3 regions of the Methylobacter sp. S3L5C genome follow, and region 2 is predicted to be linked to each of the others. Evidence: riboswitches for the same ligand, from Rfam matches in the RefSeq annotation. Region 2 holds a riboswitch; each other region holds the start of a gene.
What was found. A riboswitch is a leader RNA that binds a small molecule or an ion and turns the genes downstream of it on or off. The one in region 2 is predicted to bind cyclic di-GMP.
Positions count from the first base shown of each region.

Region 1: it holds a riboswitch for cyclic di-GMP, as region 2 does, so the genes downstream of both, KKZ03_RS20305 (hypothetical protein) here and KKZ03_RS14380 (VPLPA-CTERM sorting domain-containing protein) in region 2, are expected to answer to the same signal.
Region 3: it holds a riboswitch for cyclic di-GMP, as region 2 does, so the genes downstream of both, KKZ03_RS21590 (DUF1566 domain-containing protein) here and KKZ03_RS14380 (VPLPA-CTERM sorting domain-containing protein) in region 2, are expected to answer to the same signal.

Region 1 covers NZ_CP076024.1:4,500,939-4,506,020, reverse strand. The annotation lists gene KKZ03_RS20315 (VPLPA-CTERM sorting domain-containing protein) at 317-937, shown strand; gene KKZ03_RS20310 (hypothetical protein) at 1,823-2,737, shown strand; cyclic di-GMP riboswitch class I at 3,010-3,089, shown strand; gene KKZ03_RS20305 (hypothetical protein) at 3,120-3,872, shown strand; gene KKZ03_RS20300 (IS4 family transposase) at 4,055-5,082, shown strand, end outside.
Region 2 covers NZ_CP076024.1:3,207,230-3,212,311, reverse strand. The annotation lists gene KKZ03_RS14390 (IS5 family transposase) at 135-890, shown strand; gene KKZ03_RS14385 (FAD:protein FMN transferase) at 972-1,880, opposite strand; cyclic di-GMP riboswitch class I at 2,528-2,606, shown strand; gene KKZ03_RS14380 (VPLPA-CTERM sorting domain-containing protein) at 2,691-3,614, shown strand; gene KKZ03_RS14375 (cytochrome c peroxidase) at 3,726-5,082, shown strand, end outside.
Region 3 covers NZ_CP076024.1:4,767,163-4,772,244, reverse strand. The annotation lists gene KKZ03_RS21595 (choice-of-anchor I family protein) at 359-1,978, opposite strand; cyclic di-GMP riboswitch class I at 2,519-2,597, shown strand; gene KKZ03_RS21590 (DUF1566 domain-containing protein) at 2,629-3,366, shown strand; gene ppsA (phosphoenolpyruvate synthase) at 3,583-5,082, opposite strand, start outside.

The sequences.
Region 1 (5,082 bases), 1.3 Mb from region 2:
CAAAGTAAAGCCCCATGATTTTAGTCAGGGGGCTTTACTTTTTTTAAGTAAGTTGCTTTATGTTAATTAATTAACATTGAGGACTTGCAGGTTTTTCTGTGTCTGGATTTTACTAAATTATATTGAGTGTATTTTCTAATACTATTAATTTTAAAAATAAAACAATTAAAATATAGCAACTATTTAAATCGGTTAGTTTGAATTGTTACATTTCGTTACAATTAACAAATTGTTATGAATCGGTGTTAAAGGTATTCTAAGATCACTTTAATTCAACCGCAATTTACAAATATACGGTTAAAACCGCGAGAATACGATGTCATTAGTAAATATGAAAAATAAAATGAATAAAACACTAGTCGCTTTGGCGCTCTGTGCGATAAACACCATAGGGTCTGAGGCCCACGCCGCGTCGTATATGATGCTCGAAAATATCGGTTTTTTCAACGTGTTAGCGACGTTTGATGGAATCGCGTATAACTCGAACGATATTGGAAATATTACCAATTTCATATTCAGTAATACACTCACAAACTATCAGGGACCCGTGAAGGCGATTGACCAAACACTGGCTGTATTCGGCAAAAGTGCAGTTATATCCTTTGACGGAAACGAAAATATTTTCGCATTCAGCGACCCCAATACGGACGTTATTTACAGGAACAATTACGGTCTGGCAGGCACACCTAACGGTTCGCGCTTGGGATCGTGCGAAGCAGGGCCACAATTTTTGTGTACAACCGGCCAATTGTTCGCCCCTTTAACGACTCATACCCCAATGAATTGGAAGATCATGGCCATGGCCCCCACCGTTGCCGCCGTTCCAATTCCAGCCGCTATCTGGATGTTTGTATCAGGCTTATTAGGTTTTGGAGCTTTTCATAAGAAAAAGGCTAAATCTCAAAACCTGTATAGCACCATGACCGCCAACGCTTAACGTAAAGATCAGGCACTAAAGCCGCCTCTACTGGGCGGCTTTTTTGTTGTACTGTTCTTCATGAAACCGGTGTAAACATTAAAGATATTTATTGACGGTAATGGATGCAAGCTGCAATGGCTCTGCCGAAAAGTGCTACCCAGAAAAATAAAATCTACGCCCAATATACCTAATAAATGGCTTTTTTGGGTGTTTCTGCACCTTGAGTTGGTTGTAAAATTGATTCAACAAATTAGGTGGGCACATTTTTTTGTCCAACATTTCCACATTAAAATAGAATGATGACATTGGGTAATGTATCGATATTATGCTTTTGTCCTTTGAATATTGGGCAAGGAAAAGATATTTCCCAACCTACATATCTATTTTGCCAAAACACCTCCACAAAAAAAGCCCCATGACCTAAATCATAAGGCTTTAGTCCAAAAAACCAACAAATCTTAACTATAAACTGGCGGTACCAGCGCCACCAACACCTTCGATGAATTGGTAAACGTTATTGATTAACGGCACCAACGTGGAAAGCTAAAATCTGTAGGGTGAAATAGCGTATTGCGCAGTATGTTGGTCTTTGATCATTCGGCGCATTACGTTATTACTAATGCACCCTACATTTAAACCGTCTTACGGGTTTGTTGCTCATAGGGTGCGTTTATAAAAACGACAGAAAAGTCCCATAGAATTTATTAAATGCCAAAATTTACGTGGCTTTATGCCATTTTCAACACTCCTCAATTTAAACTGTGTTTAACCTACCATTTTTTGAAAGTCTTAACTATTATTACTTGGTAGATCGTAAGGCATAAAAAAACGAATGTTTAAACGAAACAAACCAACTGATATTACTATTAAATTCAATGGCAGACTTCATCACGTAAATTTTTCATGATATCTCCTAAAAACTCTAGTAAAGAAACAATAAAGTTAGCTTTGTTATTACCATGTTTAACTTTAAGTCTTTGTGCAAATACATCGTGGGCTAGTGTCACCTCTTCTTATTCGGAAGGTAGTATTTCAAATACTATGGGCAACTCTACCCCTCACAATAATTCGATAACTTATACTAATAAAGTAATAGATACCAATAGCTTGGAGCTAGAGACTGTAACTTTCTCCAGTACGCCAGCGCCTTATATTTTAGTATCAGCGAAAGCATATAATAGATACGGAGAGACTATGGCCCAAGCCGATGGCACTATGTCTTATAGTATTGATATATCGGGGCCAGCTTCTACCTGGATTCCAGTGGGCTTCGGAGGGCGATATTGGCTATTTGGTCAGGATCTCGCAGCACAGACTATTGATGAAGTTCAGACAGCCTCAAAAGTTGGTTTCTCAGTAGGTGGAGAGACAGGGTTTAGCTATGACTGTGGTAACCATTTATGTACAAGCAATACACGTCACACAGGACGGTCAGATATATGGTTAAACGAAACGTTGATTTCATATGATTCTTTTGCTGGCACTTTTGGTGGAGTCACAGAGATTCTGACTGATGCGTCCGGGCATGCAACACAAATGGTTTATATGGACGCTCTATCTCGATCTCATGCATTCGGTTCAATTTTAACTTTTTATGCGGGGGCTTTTATTGATCCTGAGTTCTATATTGACCCAACTTGGCTAGCTTTAAATCCAGGTGCGACATTATCATTACCCTTAGGCGTTGGTAATGCCATCACACCAGCAGCTGTCCCAGTACCTGCAGCCCTATGGCTGCTCGGTTCTGGCTTACTGGGCTTGACAAGCCTTACACATAAGCGCAAAGAATTGTTATGCTCGCAAAAACGATGCTTATAGGTCGCAGTTTTTGTATTTGTTGGCTTAACGTCCAGTTTAGTTCGATTTCTTACGATTAGACTGTAGGTAGGCAACATTTTTTCGTTGCCTAACAGTCAACGAAACAAACCATTATTTAAATATGCCGGGCACAAAAAAATGTGCCTGATCTGTCTGGTAGGCATGGTCAAATATGCAATATTTATTAGTGATAATATTTAAATTTATTGCACAAAAGCAGTTTTTTCAACTTTAAACTTCGTGTCAAGCTTATGTAAGTGCGCATGATTCAAGGACGATAAAGCTAAACTTATTGTGAGATAAGGACGGAAAGCTACGGAGCCTTTTTTAAAAGGTCAGCCGAGTTGCACATTTGATTAATGAAAGATTACCTAAAGAGAATATGATGAAACATCAAAAAACCTTATTAGCGTTGGCTTTGCTTGCCAGTGTCGCTGTTACCGGAACTGCCCATGCGTCGTTAGTTGATCGTGGTAACGGTATGTTGTATGACAACGTGCTTAATATCACTTGGCTACAAGATGCTAACTATGCTGGTACCTCTGGTTATGCAGGTGCCGTTAATAATGGAAAAATGGAATGGAATACTGCAGTCACGTGGGCCGCCAATTTAGTCTACGGCGGTTTTAGCGACTGGCGCTTGGCCAGCAACACACCGGTCAACGGCAGCAGTTTTAACACCGGATATTCCGAAAATGGCACAACCGATTTCGGTTATAACATTACTAGCTCCAACTCCGAGTTAGCCTATATGTACAACGTTAACCTGGGCTTAAAGGATTATGTTGATACAGCTGGAAATTACCAACCTACATTTGGCATTCATGGCAACGGTTCTAATAACGGACAAGCCAACATCGGCTTGGTCAATAACCTACAAGCCTTGGTTTACTGGTCGGGAACTGAGTACTCGCCCGGTTCTGGCGGCGCTTGGTACTTCGATACATCGGCTGGCTACCAGGCTGGCTACAAGAACGGCGACGAACTTGGCGCTTCTTTCTATGCCTGGGCTGTTCGCCCCGGCGATGTTGCCGCAGTTCCCGTTCCTGGCGCAGTTTGGTTATTCGGTAGCGGTTTGATGGGATTACTGGGCTTTAGACGACAGGCCACATTGGGTAATTTGACCCCGGCGTGACGAGGTTTGCAACCCCGTTATTCACGTTTTTACCCTGCCTGAACCAAGCAGCTATACCTGCCTAACGGAATCAATGGGGTCAGTGTCAATGCCAGTAAGTTAAGGCATAACTAACTGATTATGCTAAAATTACAGGCAATAAAATCACGTATTACCTATGAAATAAAGGCCACCATAAAACATTGGAAAAGTCATTAAATAACATTTTTCTACTCATAAACAATACCCTTAACGACCTTTCATTTATAGACAAACATCGTCTTTCAAATACCGCTTTTATACGGAACAGATCACTCAATTTTTCTACTTTAATACTGTATCTGCTTAACTTTAGAAAGCATTCCAATCAAGTAGAACTCGACCAGTTTTTTAAGGTACTTAATCATAAAAAAGAAGCCTCTCAGTGGATCACAAAGTCGGCCTTTTTTCAGTCCAGAAAACAGCTTTCACATACCGCATTTATCGCGCTTAATCAGCTAGTAATCAATCAGGCTTACCAACACCCTGAGCACTTGAAATTATGGAAAGGCTTTCGCTTATGCGCGATTGATGGTACCTCCATTCGCTTGCCCAATACACCGGATATTACTCAGTACTTTGGCACTCAAAAAGGACGACCAGGGCAAGGGTCTTGCACCATGGGCATGGCATCGGTTTTCTATGATGTTCTGAATCATTTAGTCATCGATTCTTGTATTCATCCCAGGCTTAAATCCGAAAAGTCCTGTATTGATAGTCACATGGCTCATGCGAGTAAAAATGATTTGATTATTTATGATCGTGGCTACCCTGCATTCTGGCTCTATACCTTTCATTTACATCATAAACAATCATTTTGTATGCGGACAAAAACCAAGCAAAGCCTAGTCGTAAAAGACTTTATTAAAAGTAATAAAAGACAGGCAATAGTAACAATTAAGCCCAATAAACCTTCAATTAAAACGTGTGTCGAAAAAGGATTATCAAGTGCCCCGATAAAGCTCAGATTAGTCCGTGTTGATCTTCCTAATGAGGTAGAAGTACTGATTACTAATCTCATGGATACTGAGCTTTATGAAGCTAGTTTATTTAAGTCGTTATATCATCTCCGCTGGGGCGTTGAAGAAAATTATAAACGCTTAAAACAATGGCTTGAAATTGAGAATTTTTCCGGTAAATCAGCGCTCTCAGTTCAACAAGATTTTTATGCCAAAATTATCGCTGCAAATTT
Region 2 (5,082 bases):
TCCATAATAATTAGATTTTGCATCAACAGGCAATAAAAAATCGGCATTGACTTGATAAAACCAGGCAATAACTTAATTAAACTAGGTTCTGTTGACGTTTCACCAATCCGGTAGAATAAGTCGTTTTGAATGAAATGAAGCGGATAACATTAAGTGATGAAGAGTGGACTCGTATTTTGGCAAGCTTAAAAAAATTGCCTGGAGTTCATATCGGTTTACCCGATATTTGCAGGCAGTTTGTTAATGCCATTTTGTGGATATTACGTACGGGAGCACAGTGGCGTGTATTACCGTCAACGTATGGTAAATGGAATAGCATCTTCAAGCGTTTTTCACGTTGGTGTATCAATGGCATATGGGGTGAAATTCTCTGTCATCTTGCTGAAGACGCTGATTTACAAGATGTTTCCATGGATGGTTCAGTTATTAGAGCACATGCCTGCGCAGCTGGAGCGGCATATAGTTCTGCTGAGAATGAAGCACTTGGGCGCTCCAAAGGTGGATTTGGTTGTAAGATTCACGCGCTTTGTGATGGCTTGGGCATGCCCATCAAATTTATCCTGACAGGCGGGCAGGAGGCTGAATGCAAGCAAGCCATATCTTTATTGGAAAATGTTAATGCTTCAGCCGTTTTAGCAGACAAAGCCTACGACACGAACGAGTTGCGGGAGTGGTTAGCCAGTCGTGAAATAAAAGCGGTTATCCCACCTAAATCGAACCGAAAAGAAGATATTGAGTGCGATTATTGGCATTATAAGGAGCGGCATGCCATTGAATGTATGTTCGGTAAGCTCAAGCACTATCGCAGAATTGCTACACGATATGAGAAAAAAGCTATTAATTACATGGGGATGCTATCATTTTCCTCGGTGCTTTTATGGCTGAGGTGAAACGTCAACAGAACCTAGGTTATATAACCTGATTTAATAAAAAAGCAGGTTATATACCTTATTTTTAAATTTATGGTCAGGCTAATTCAGTTGCCCGCCAACTTTTCCTTGGCTATCCATCCAGATATGCGGTACGCCCAAATCATTAAGCCATTGTTTACCGCATTTTTCCATGAGCATGGCAATCGTACAAGCACTCCCGGCAATCACACACTGCCTGGCTAATACGGTTACGCCAATCAAGCCATTAACCGGCCAGCCGGTTTTAGGATTTATTACATGCCCATAGCGCTGGCCATTAACAACCATACAGCGCTCATAATCGCCACTACTGGCTACCGCGCCCTCATAAACATTGACGTTTGCCAACAAAGCACCGAGCTTGCGCGGATGCCTTAGACCGACAGACCAAGGCCTGCCGTCGGGATGTGGGCCAATGATTTTAATATCGCCGCCCAAATCGACCAAGCCATGTTCAATGCCCTGCTCACGGCAAATAACTGCCGCCCTGTCAACAGCGTATTCTTTGCCAATACCACCAAAATCCAGTTGCATCCCGGCATTTTTAAAAGCAATATGCGTCGAACTTAACTGTACTTTGTTCCAGCCTACGCCGCGTAGCAGTTGTTTAATGACAGCTTTTTTGGGTAAAGTTTGTGCTTTAAAATCCCAAGCGCCTCGCAATACACCGGAAGTAATATCAAACAAACCGTTACTTTGCTGATAACAAGTATCCGCATAATGAAGTAATGCCGCCGTTTCTTCATCTATCGGCACTACCCCGCCTTTGGACGCGACATGGTTTATGGCAGACAACACACTATCCTCGCGATATCTTGAATACCGCGCTTCTATAAGCCATACATCCGCCATCGCTTTATCTGCGACACACTGCGCGGACTGCTTATCGCCAGCATAAAGTTGAATTTCACAAGGCGAACCCATCGCACGAAAGGGAAAACGGTAGAGCTTTAAAAGCATGGGAGTCATTTAAAAAATGCAAAAATATCAGTGTACACAATATTCACAGCGAATTGCTGGTAAATATTAGCCACGCAAGGCAAAAGCTGTTGTCCACGAAAAACACGAAAGACACGAAAAAACTGTTTAACACCTGAAATCAGGTAGTAGTCCATCGTGACAATATCAGTCAGGATTTCCAAACCCGGTCACACGTCGAATACGGCTTTTCAAATTAACCCAGCAATTTTTTTCGTGCTTTTCGTAGACCAAGCTCTTTAAAACTAAATCGTGTTATTTAACCTGATTAATTGTGTCAAATAACATAGTTTTTTAATATTCAGCTTTAAATTATCAGATTATCCTACAAATCCTTAGCGATACCGTTCTGTCATACCAAACAGGCAATGGCTTTGCTCTTTAATTGTCCTCAGATGAAAATAGTCAATTTTTTACTGATAAAGCCATATAAAACATAGAGTAAGTGACTTACATTCAGGCTTGTTAACTACCTGAATCCACAACTTTAAAAACGCCGACAAGTACATTTACCCTGAATAAAACAAGGGATATTTTAAGATGGCTCAATTATTGCTTTTAGTTTAGGTAAGAGTAAGCAAACTTGTTTACTTTGTTATGCCCTTGTTGAAATTAATGTTTCAACAGAAAAAAATTAGCAATTTAATAGCCACTCCTGTCGTGAGGCAGGTTCGGAAAGCCAAGGATCTTGTGATTAAAGACTGCCTGGTTGCTTCTTGTAATAAGACTGATGGACTAATCTCCAGCCTTATTACTTTGAACAGTGTTATTTATTTAACTTAACCATTCAGGATTAACATAATGAAACCAACCAAAATCGCTAAAGCCGTTGCCATGGCAATCACCGGTACCGTAATGTCTGTAGGCGCTATCAGCAATGCCTCGGCATCGTCGACAACCATGTACAATTTGTCGACTTATGAAGGCAATGATTTCAGTAGCAATACCACAGCTTGTGCGCCCTGCAATGGTGGCGCAGGAACCGATGGCTGGGTCTGGGGATTTAACGGCGCACCATTAGGTTCAACGAACTCGGTTGCGGCTTGGGCAGGCACCGGTGGCACCAACACCACACCGTTTGGCTACAACGGTGGCGGTGTTCTGCATTGGGGAGTACACATGACTGCAAACGGTACGGCAGAAATTTCCAGCCAGGATTCCCTGACCCGTTATGGTGTTGGCGCTGACATCGATACCGCCAAAGGCGCATGGAGCGACCAGGGATTGAGCGGTGCACAAGGCTGGCGACATGATGTGGACTTTGGCCTGTTTAAATCGGATGTCGGTGGCACGGTTACCGTCAATGCCCAAGGCATTAACCAAAGTGGCACCAATTTTGGATTCACCATCTTTAAAGGTATGGACACCAGCACTGTCGATTATAACCATCATGGTTCATGGAACCTGGGCAACAACACTCAACTAAGCGCACCTACATCATCTTCCCTACCAAAGGGTAATACGTCTTTCTCTGTTGCCGATATGGTTGCCTACAGCATTGGCGGCACTACGCCAAGCAACCTGAATACCATCAGTTTTAATGCCGAAGCAGGTCAAATTTATACCATCGCCCTTGGCGGCTATAGAAATGGCTCATGGGGTGCAACTCAAGACGGTTATAAATTAAGCATCAGTGCCGTACCGGTACCCGGCGCGGTTTGGTTGTTTGGTAGTGCCATGGCCGGCTTGATTGGTTTACGTGGTCGTAAAAAAAGCACGACCTAAAACCTGACTTAACAACACCAAGCCGGATGACTTATCCGGCTTGGCAAAAAATAACTATACCCGGCGTTATCGGCTGTAGTTACTGATCTTACCGATTTAACGAGATAAATAATGAAATTTCTCCCTCAAATTATGCTGGTCTTCGGGTTGCTAATAACGCAAGCTGTTTATGCGCATGGTCCGATACCTTACCCCTTGCAAAATGTACCGTTGCCTCCTGTTCCCGGCCTTTTGGATGGTACCAGTCCTATCGTGGTTGATAAAAACATGGCTATTGCTTTAGGCAAGGCTTTGTTTTGGGACATGAATGTGGGCAGTGACGGTCAGGCCTGTGGCTCATGCCATTATCATGCAGGCGCTGATGCGAGAGATAAAAATCAGATTAATCCCGGTGAGAAAAGCAGCAATGCCAGCGGACAAACATTTGACATGCTGCCTTCAGGTACTGGCGGCGGCCCTAACTATACGGTAAAACTTTCCGATTTTCCGCTCTACCGATATCCCAATCCGCTGGATAAAAGTAACAGCGTTCCAACTTATATTACCGATGACGTGGTGTCCTCGGCGGGTACTTTCAGTGGCGCCTTTAAGGGAGCCAATCCGTTTAACGGCGCAAATGATAGTTGCGACCGGAGCGCCGATCCTGTTTTTCATATTGGCAACACAGGTACTCGACGCGTAGAACCCAGAAACACACCGACGGTTATAAATGACATATTTAATTACCGTAACTTTTGGGATGGCCGCGCCAATAACATTTTTAACGGCAGTAGTACTTGGGGTGATCGCGACCCCAGCGCTGGTATTTGGGTAACCAGCGGCGCTCGCTCAGTTGTTAAACAGCGTTTACATCTGGAAAACTCATCGCTTGCTTCACTGGCCATGGGACCACCACTCAATGCCAGCGAAATGAGTTGCCGTGGTCGTAATCTGGCGGCAATAGGCAGAAAGTTACTCCTGCGCAAACCCTTACAAAACCAGAAAGTGCATGATGAAGACAGCGTTTTTGCCCCCTTAAACTTAACCTTAAGTACCGCAAACGACTTAAAAGCAGGCTTAAATACTACTTATAAAGCCATGATTACCAAGGCGTTTAATAAAAAATATTGGTCATATAATGCGCTTGGCCCTTTTGGTGCACCAGCCCCCGGGCAAATGCCGTATAACCAAACGGAAGCCAACTTCTCGCTATTTTTTGGTATTGCTTTGCAAATGTATCAAGCAACCCTGATATCTGATCAAGCGCCTATTGATTTAACACAACGTGTTCCTGCCACCTATGTGCCAACTTGGCTGGGTTTGGGTTATAGTCCTGAAAAGATTGTTTCGCTAAAAAACGGGCATGACTTGTTTATCAGCAACCATTGTAATCTATGCCATGGCGGCCCAACCATCACCATTGCATCAGTTGCTACCAATGCCCTGTTGGTAACCCCTACCACCGGAAAAACCTTTGGTCCGGCGTCCT
Region 3 (5,082 bases), 1.6 Mb from region 2:
GGGGAGAGTGAATAAAGGTTTTTTAAAATACCGTTGCGATATTTATTGATCTGAATCGCAAATTATAACGCGGGACGGAGTTTTATAACCCCGTCCCAAACGTTTCAAAAGCTATTAAAGCGCGTAGGATGGGTAGAGGCAATAGCCGAAACCCATCATATTCAATCGCTTATTCGATGGGTTTCGCGTTGCTCTACACATCCTACTCATTAATTAAAGCCATAAGACGGATTAAAAGTAGGGCGCAATATGCTATTGATGCCCTACCTATTACACCTTACCGCGTTGACCCCAAGTTTCGGCTTGGGAACCGGTAATGCATGTAGCCCAACGCTTTATGCTGATAAAATACCGGCTTTTAGGCTTTGCGTCGACGAGTCAAGACACCAAAGCCTGCCATTGCCGAGCCGAATAACCAAACTGCTGCAGGAACAGGAACTGCTGCGACTTGATACAGAGAAGTAGTTTCGCTAACCTCGTTGCTTACAGCAAGATAGCTGCCTGCGGCGTTAGAGAAAAAGCTTATTCCTTCCGGACCAACATCACCTGCAGTGAAAATTGTATCGAGGTAGAGGATGCTTGCCAAGTTGCTAATGTCCCAAGCCATGATGGCATTGGATCGCTCCAGACCCAGAAACAATATATCGCGGCCATTGACTTTACCCACTATTGCGCTTTCTGGCTCTGGTCCTTTATTATCGCTGCGGCTGTCATCCCAAATTGACGAGTAATTAGCCATTATGGTTTGCTCTATCTTATCGCCGGAATCAAACACCATTGTACCGTTAGCATCTAAAATCGAGAAAGATCGTCCACCAAATGCTTGTAACTGATCAAGGTCGCCATCGCCATCGGTGTCGCCGCTGGTAGAGACAGTCAAACGATTTAGTTTGTCGTTATTGGTTTGCCAGTCAGCACCATGCGCAGCGGTCAGAGTAGCGTTTAGAGCGGAATCAATGGTTGCATCGCCGACGCGGATTTCATCATTACCACCTGCCCAATCGCCACGAGAATCGCCTTCGTTGGCCGTTACATAGTATTGACTGCCGCTGTTGGTAAAACTCGCTATGCCATCTGGCATATACATTCCCATCACGTTCCAATTTTGGATATTGCCGTTCAGGGGGCTTTTGCCTGATCCGTCACGATCTGAAACATCCAGGCCGTTGCCCGCCAGGCTGTGGTCTTTCAAGCCCATGGCTTTAATGTTGGTAATGGTTGCCGTAGCGATATCGATCTCTGCCACTGAATTAGCTTCTTGCAGGGTTGCGTAAGCTTTGGTGCCATCTGCGCTTACTGCGATGTATTCGGGTTCAAGATCTTGGGCAACAGAAGCATTGGGGCCGGTAAGTCTGACACCTGCAGCCTTAAGTGCTGCAGCCGAGCCATTAAAGCTCTCAAAACCAGCGGTCTGTGAAGTAAAAGTGGTTGTGTTGATAATGCTCACTGAGCCGACTGGATCGCCACCAGGGCCAACCAAATAACTGCTTGGTTCGGCTTCATTGGCCACTAACAAACGACTACCATCTGGTGTGTAAGTGACAGCATCAGGATTAGCGCCGACCGTCACATCCGCCTGATGTGCATAAGTATTAGCATTATAAAAACTCACTAAACCGGCATTGGTCTTGTTGGGGGCTGTGATGGCTATCGCTGCTTGGCCGTTCTTTACAGCGACGCTATTGATGCCGCCTAGCGAGCTAGTAGAAAAGGAATTGACCAGATTACCGGACAAATCAAGGATATCAATACCGCCTTGACCAAGGTTTAATTGGTTTGCATCCGTACCTGCCACCCATAGACGATTGTTTAGGGCGTCGTAGGAGAGAATTTCAGAGCCCATTGAATTTGAGCCATTAGCGGCAGTATGGCTGAAAGTCCATTCATGAGAGTAGCTAAAACCACCGGTTGCATTGGCGGTTGTGGAGGCTAGCGCTACGGCAACGGCAATAGCGAGGGTAATACGTGTATGTTTCATAAGCTTTGGAATCCTTGATGTTGTTAATATAAATGGTTAATCTGCAATTAAATAAGCCAGGCATAATTGAGCCGCTAATAATTGCTTTCACCCTCAACAACACGCTAGGTCTGTCAAGTTGAATCCTAATTTACTTTTTATTTGTTACAAAAGTGTGAACCGTATCGAATAATTCACCTTTCGTTCAATTTTGCCACTGTTTCATGAAATGATGGCCATAGCTCATGAAAAGTACGAAAGACATGAAAGACAAAAAATATATTAAATACACGAAATCAATACTGAATAAACTGGTTGCTAAGTTGGAACTTGGCAACCAGTTTATTCAGCACAGTCTATGAATTTAGTATATTTAGGTTACTTGATACATTTCGATGCATTTCGATACAATTCAAAGCTGTACTTGGTATTTTTATCTGTTATAGTCTTTTAGTAGTTTAAAGATTACATAAATACTTTAGGTATTTATGTTCAAGCAAAGTTATCCGCTTAATAAAACTGCACGCTCGTGTCCCACTTATCCAAGTGCCCATGATTCATGGATGAACAAGCCAAACTTATTGCAAGATAAGGACGGAAAACTACGGAGCCTATGATAAAGGCCAGCCGGGTTGCGTTAAATTTAATGATAATTTTTCGTAGGTAACAACATGCAATATAAAAAAATAGCGCTGGCATTTGCATTGCTGGCTAGCACGATAGTAACCGGCACTGCCCAAGCAGCGCTGTGGGCCCGTACCGGCGGTATGGTTTATGACGATGTTAATAACATCACTTGGGCAGCCGATGCCAACTTGTTTCAAACTCAGGCGGCGAGTAATCCTAATATGGTCAGTGACATTATCGCGGCTAACGGCGGGGTTATTCATGATACGGCCAATTATTATGATGGGTATACGGGTATCTATAACCTGACCAGCGCAGACTTTAATACCAGCACTGGCACAATGACCTGGTTTGGCGCACAAGCCTGGGTTAACAACTTGACGTTGGGTGGTGTTACGGGCTGGAGCTTACCCTCTACACCAGTAAAAGCTGATGGAATCAATGTTACCAGTAGCCAAATGGGTGATTTGTTTTACAATCAATTAGGTGGTGCAGCTTGGACAGATATTGAAACAACTCATAATGCTAACTATGATCTATTTACTAACGTCCAGAGCTATGTCTACTGGTCGGGTAGTGAGTACGCGCCCGATCCAAGCGCCGCGTGGGGCTTAAATACCAGCAGTGGCTACCAGGGCGCCCCCTATAAGTTCGGCCAGTTCTACGCATGGGCTGTTCGCCCGGGCGATGTTGCCGCCGTTCCGGTACCCGGTGCGTTTTGGCTCTTCGGTAGCGCGATGGTCGGGTTAATGGGCTTAAAGCGTCGTAAGAATATCGCTTAATTTCTCTGGCTCCCAAGCTCCAGCTTGGGAGCCAGAGCCGAACTCCAACTTGGGAATCAGCCATTTAAAGCAGGATTATTTTACCGATAATAACCCCTAATTCCTTGAAGGGATGTTATCGCCTCCTGCTTATTGATTGCCAGCCCCGAAAAAGCAATAATTTAGTGTCTTTTTTCGTGCTTTTCGTGTCTTTCGTGGACCTTGGCTTTTGCTTGTTTAAACCCGACCCAGCCGCTTTTCAGTTTCCAATACCTGCTGTGTCGTTTGCAGCACGGTATCAGGGTTCAGGCTCATCGAGTCTATGCCGATTTCCACTAGATAATCGGCCATTTCAGGATAATCCGACGGTGCTTGACCGCACAGGCCGCAATGTTTGCCGTTGCGCTTTGAGCCTTCTACGGCCAACCGGATCATTGCTTTAACGCCGGCATCACGTTCGTCAAAGTCTTCGGCGACTATCGCGGAATCACGGTCTACGCCTAAGGTCAGTTGGGTAAGGTCATTGGAGCCGATAGAAAAGCCGTCAAAATGCTCGGAGAAGGCATCAATCAGGATGACGTTATTGGGAATCTCGCACATCACATAAATTTCCAAGCCGTTTTCACCCCGCGTTAACCCCAGTTGCGCCATGTAATCAAGTACCTTTTTGGCTTCCTGGACACGACGGCAAAAAGGAATCATCAGGATAACATTAGTCAGGCCCATGACGTCGCGTACCCGTTTCATGGCGGCACATTCCAGTGCAAAGCCTTCGGCATAAGCGGGATGGGTATAACGGGATGCGCCACGAAAACCGATCATCGGATTGGGTTCATCAAACTCAAACCAGCGACCACCCAATAAGGTGGCATATTCGTTGGTTTTAAAATCGGACATTCGCACGACTACGGGTTTGGGATAAAAAGCGGCGGCAATTGTACCTACACCTTCCGACAGGCGTTGAATAAAGAAATCTTCAGGAGTTGCGTAGTTACGGGTCAATTCGGCCAGTTGTTCCCGTTCTTGGTTATCTTGCACACGTTCCGGATGGATCAACGCCATTGGATGCGCTTTGATGGTTTCGGTGATAATAAATTCCATACGCGCCAAACCCACGCCGTCATTGGGCAGGAAACTGGTTTTAAAAGCCAGTTCCGGGTTGCCGATATTTAACATGATTTTGGTTTTTGGTCGTTTCAGGCCGGTCAGGTTGGTGGTTTTAATTTCAAAATCAAGGATGCCTTCATAGACTTTGCCATTGTCGCCTTCAGCACAGGATACCGTTATGGGGGCATTATTTTTAAGTGTTGTCGTAGCGTTATCACAACCGACTACCGCAGGCACACCCAATTCCCGTGAGATAATGGCGGCATGGCAGGTGCGCCCGCCACGGTTGGTGACTATGGCTGAGGCAATTTTCATTACTGGTTCCCAATCCGGTGTCGTAATATCGGCAACCAGTACATCGCCCGCTTTAAAGTCAGCCAGCTGTCTGACATTGTCAATAATACGGGCGTTACCGGTGGCAATTTTACTGCCGACCGAATGCCCGGTAACCACTGGCGTGGCTTTACTGTTAAGTACATATTGCTCCAATACCATGCCGCTCAATTGTGATACGACGGTCTCAGGTCGTGCCTGAACAATATACAGGATGCCGTCAATGCCATCTTTTGCCCATTCAATATCCATTGGTTTGGTCTGGCCTGCCTTGGCGCTGTAATGGTTTTCTATTTT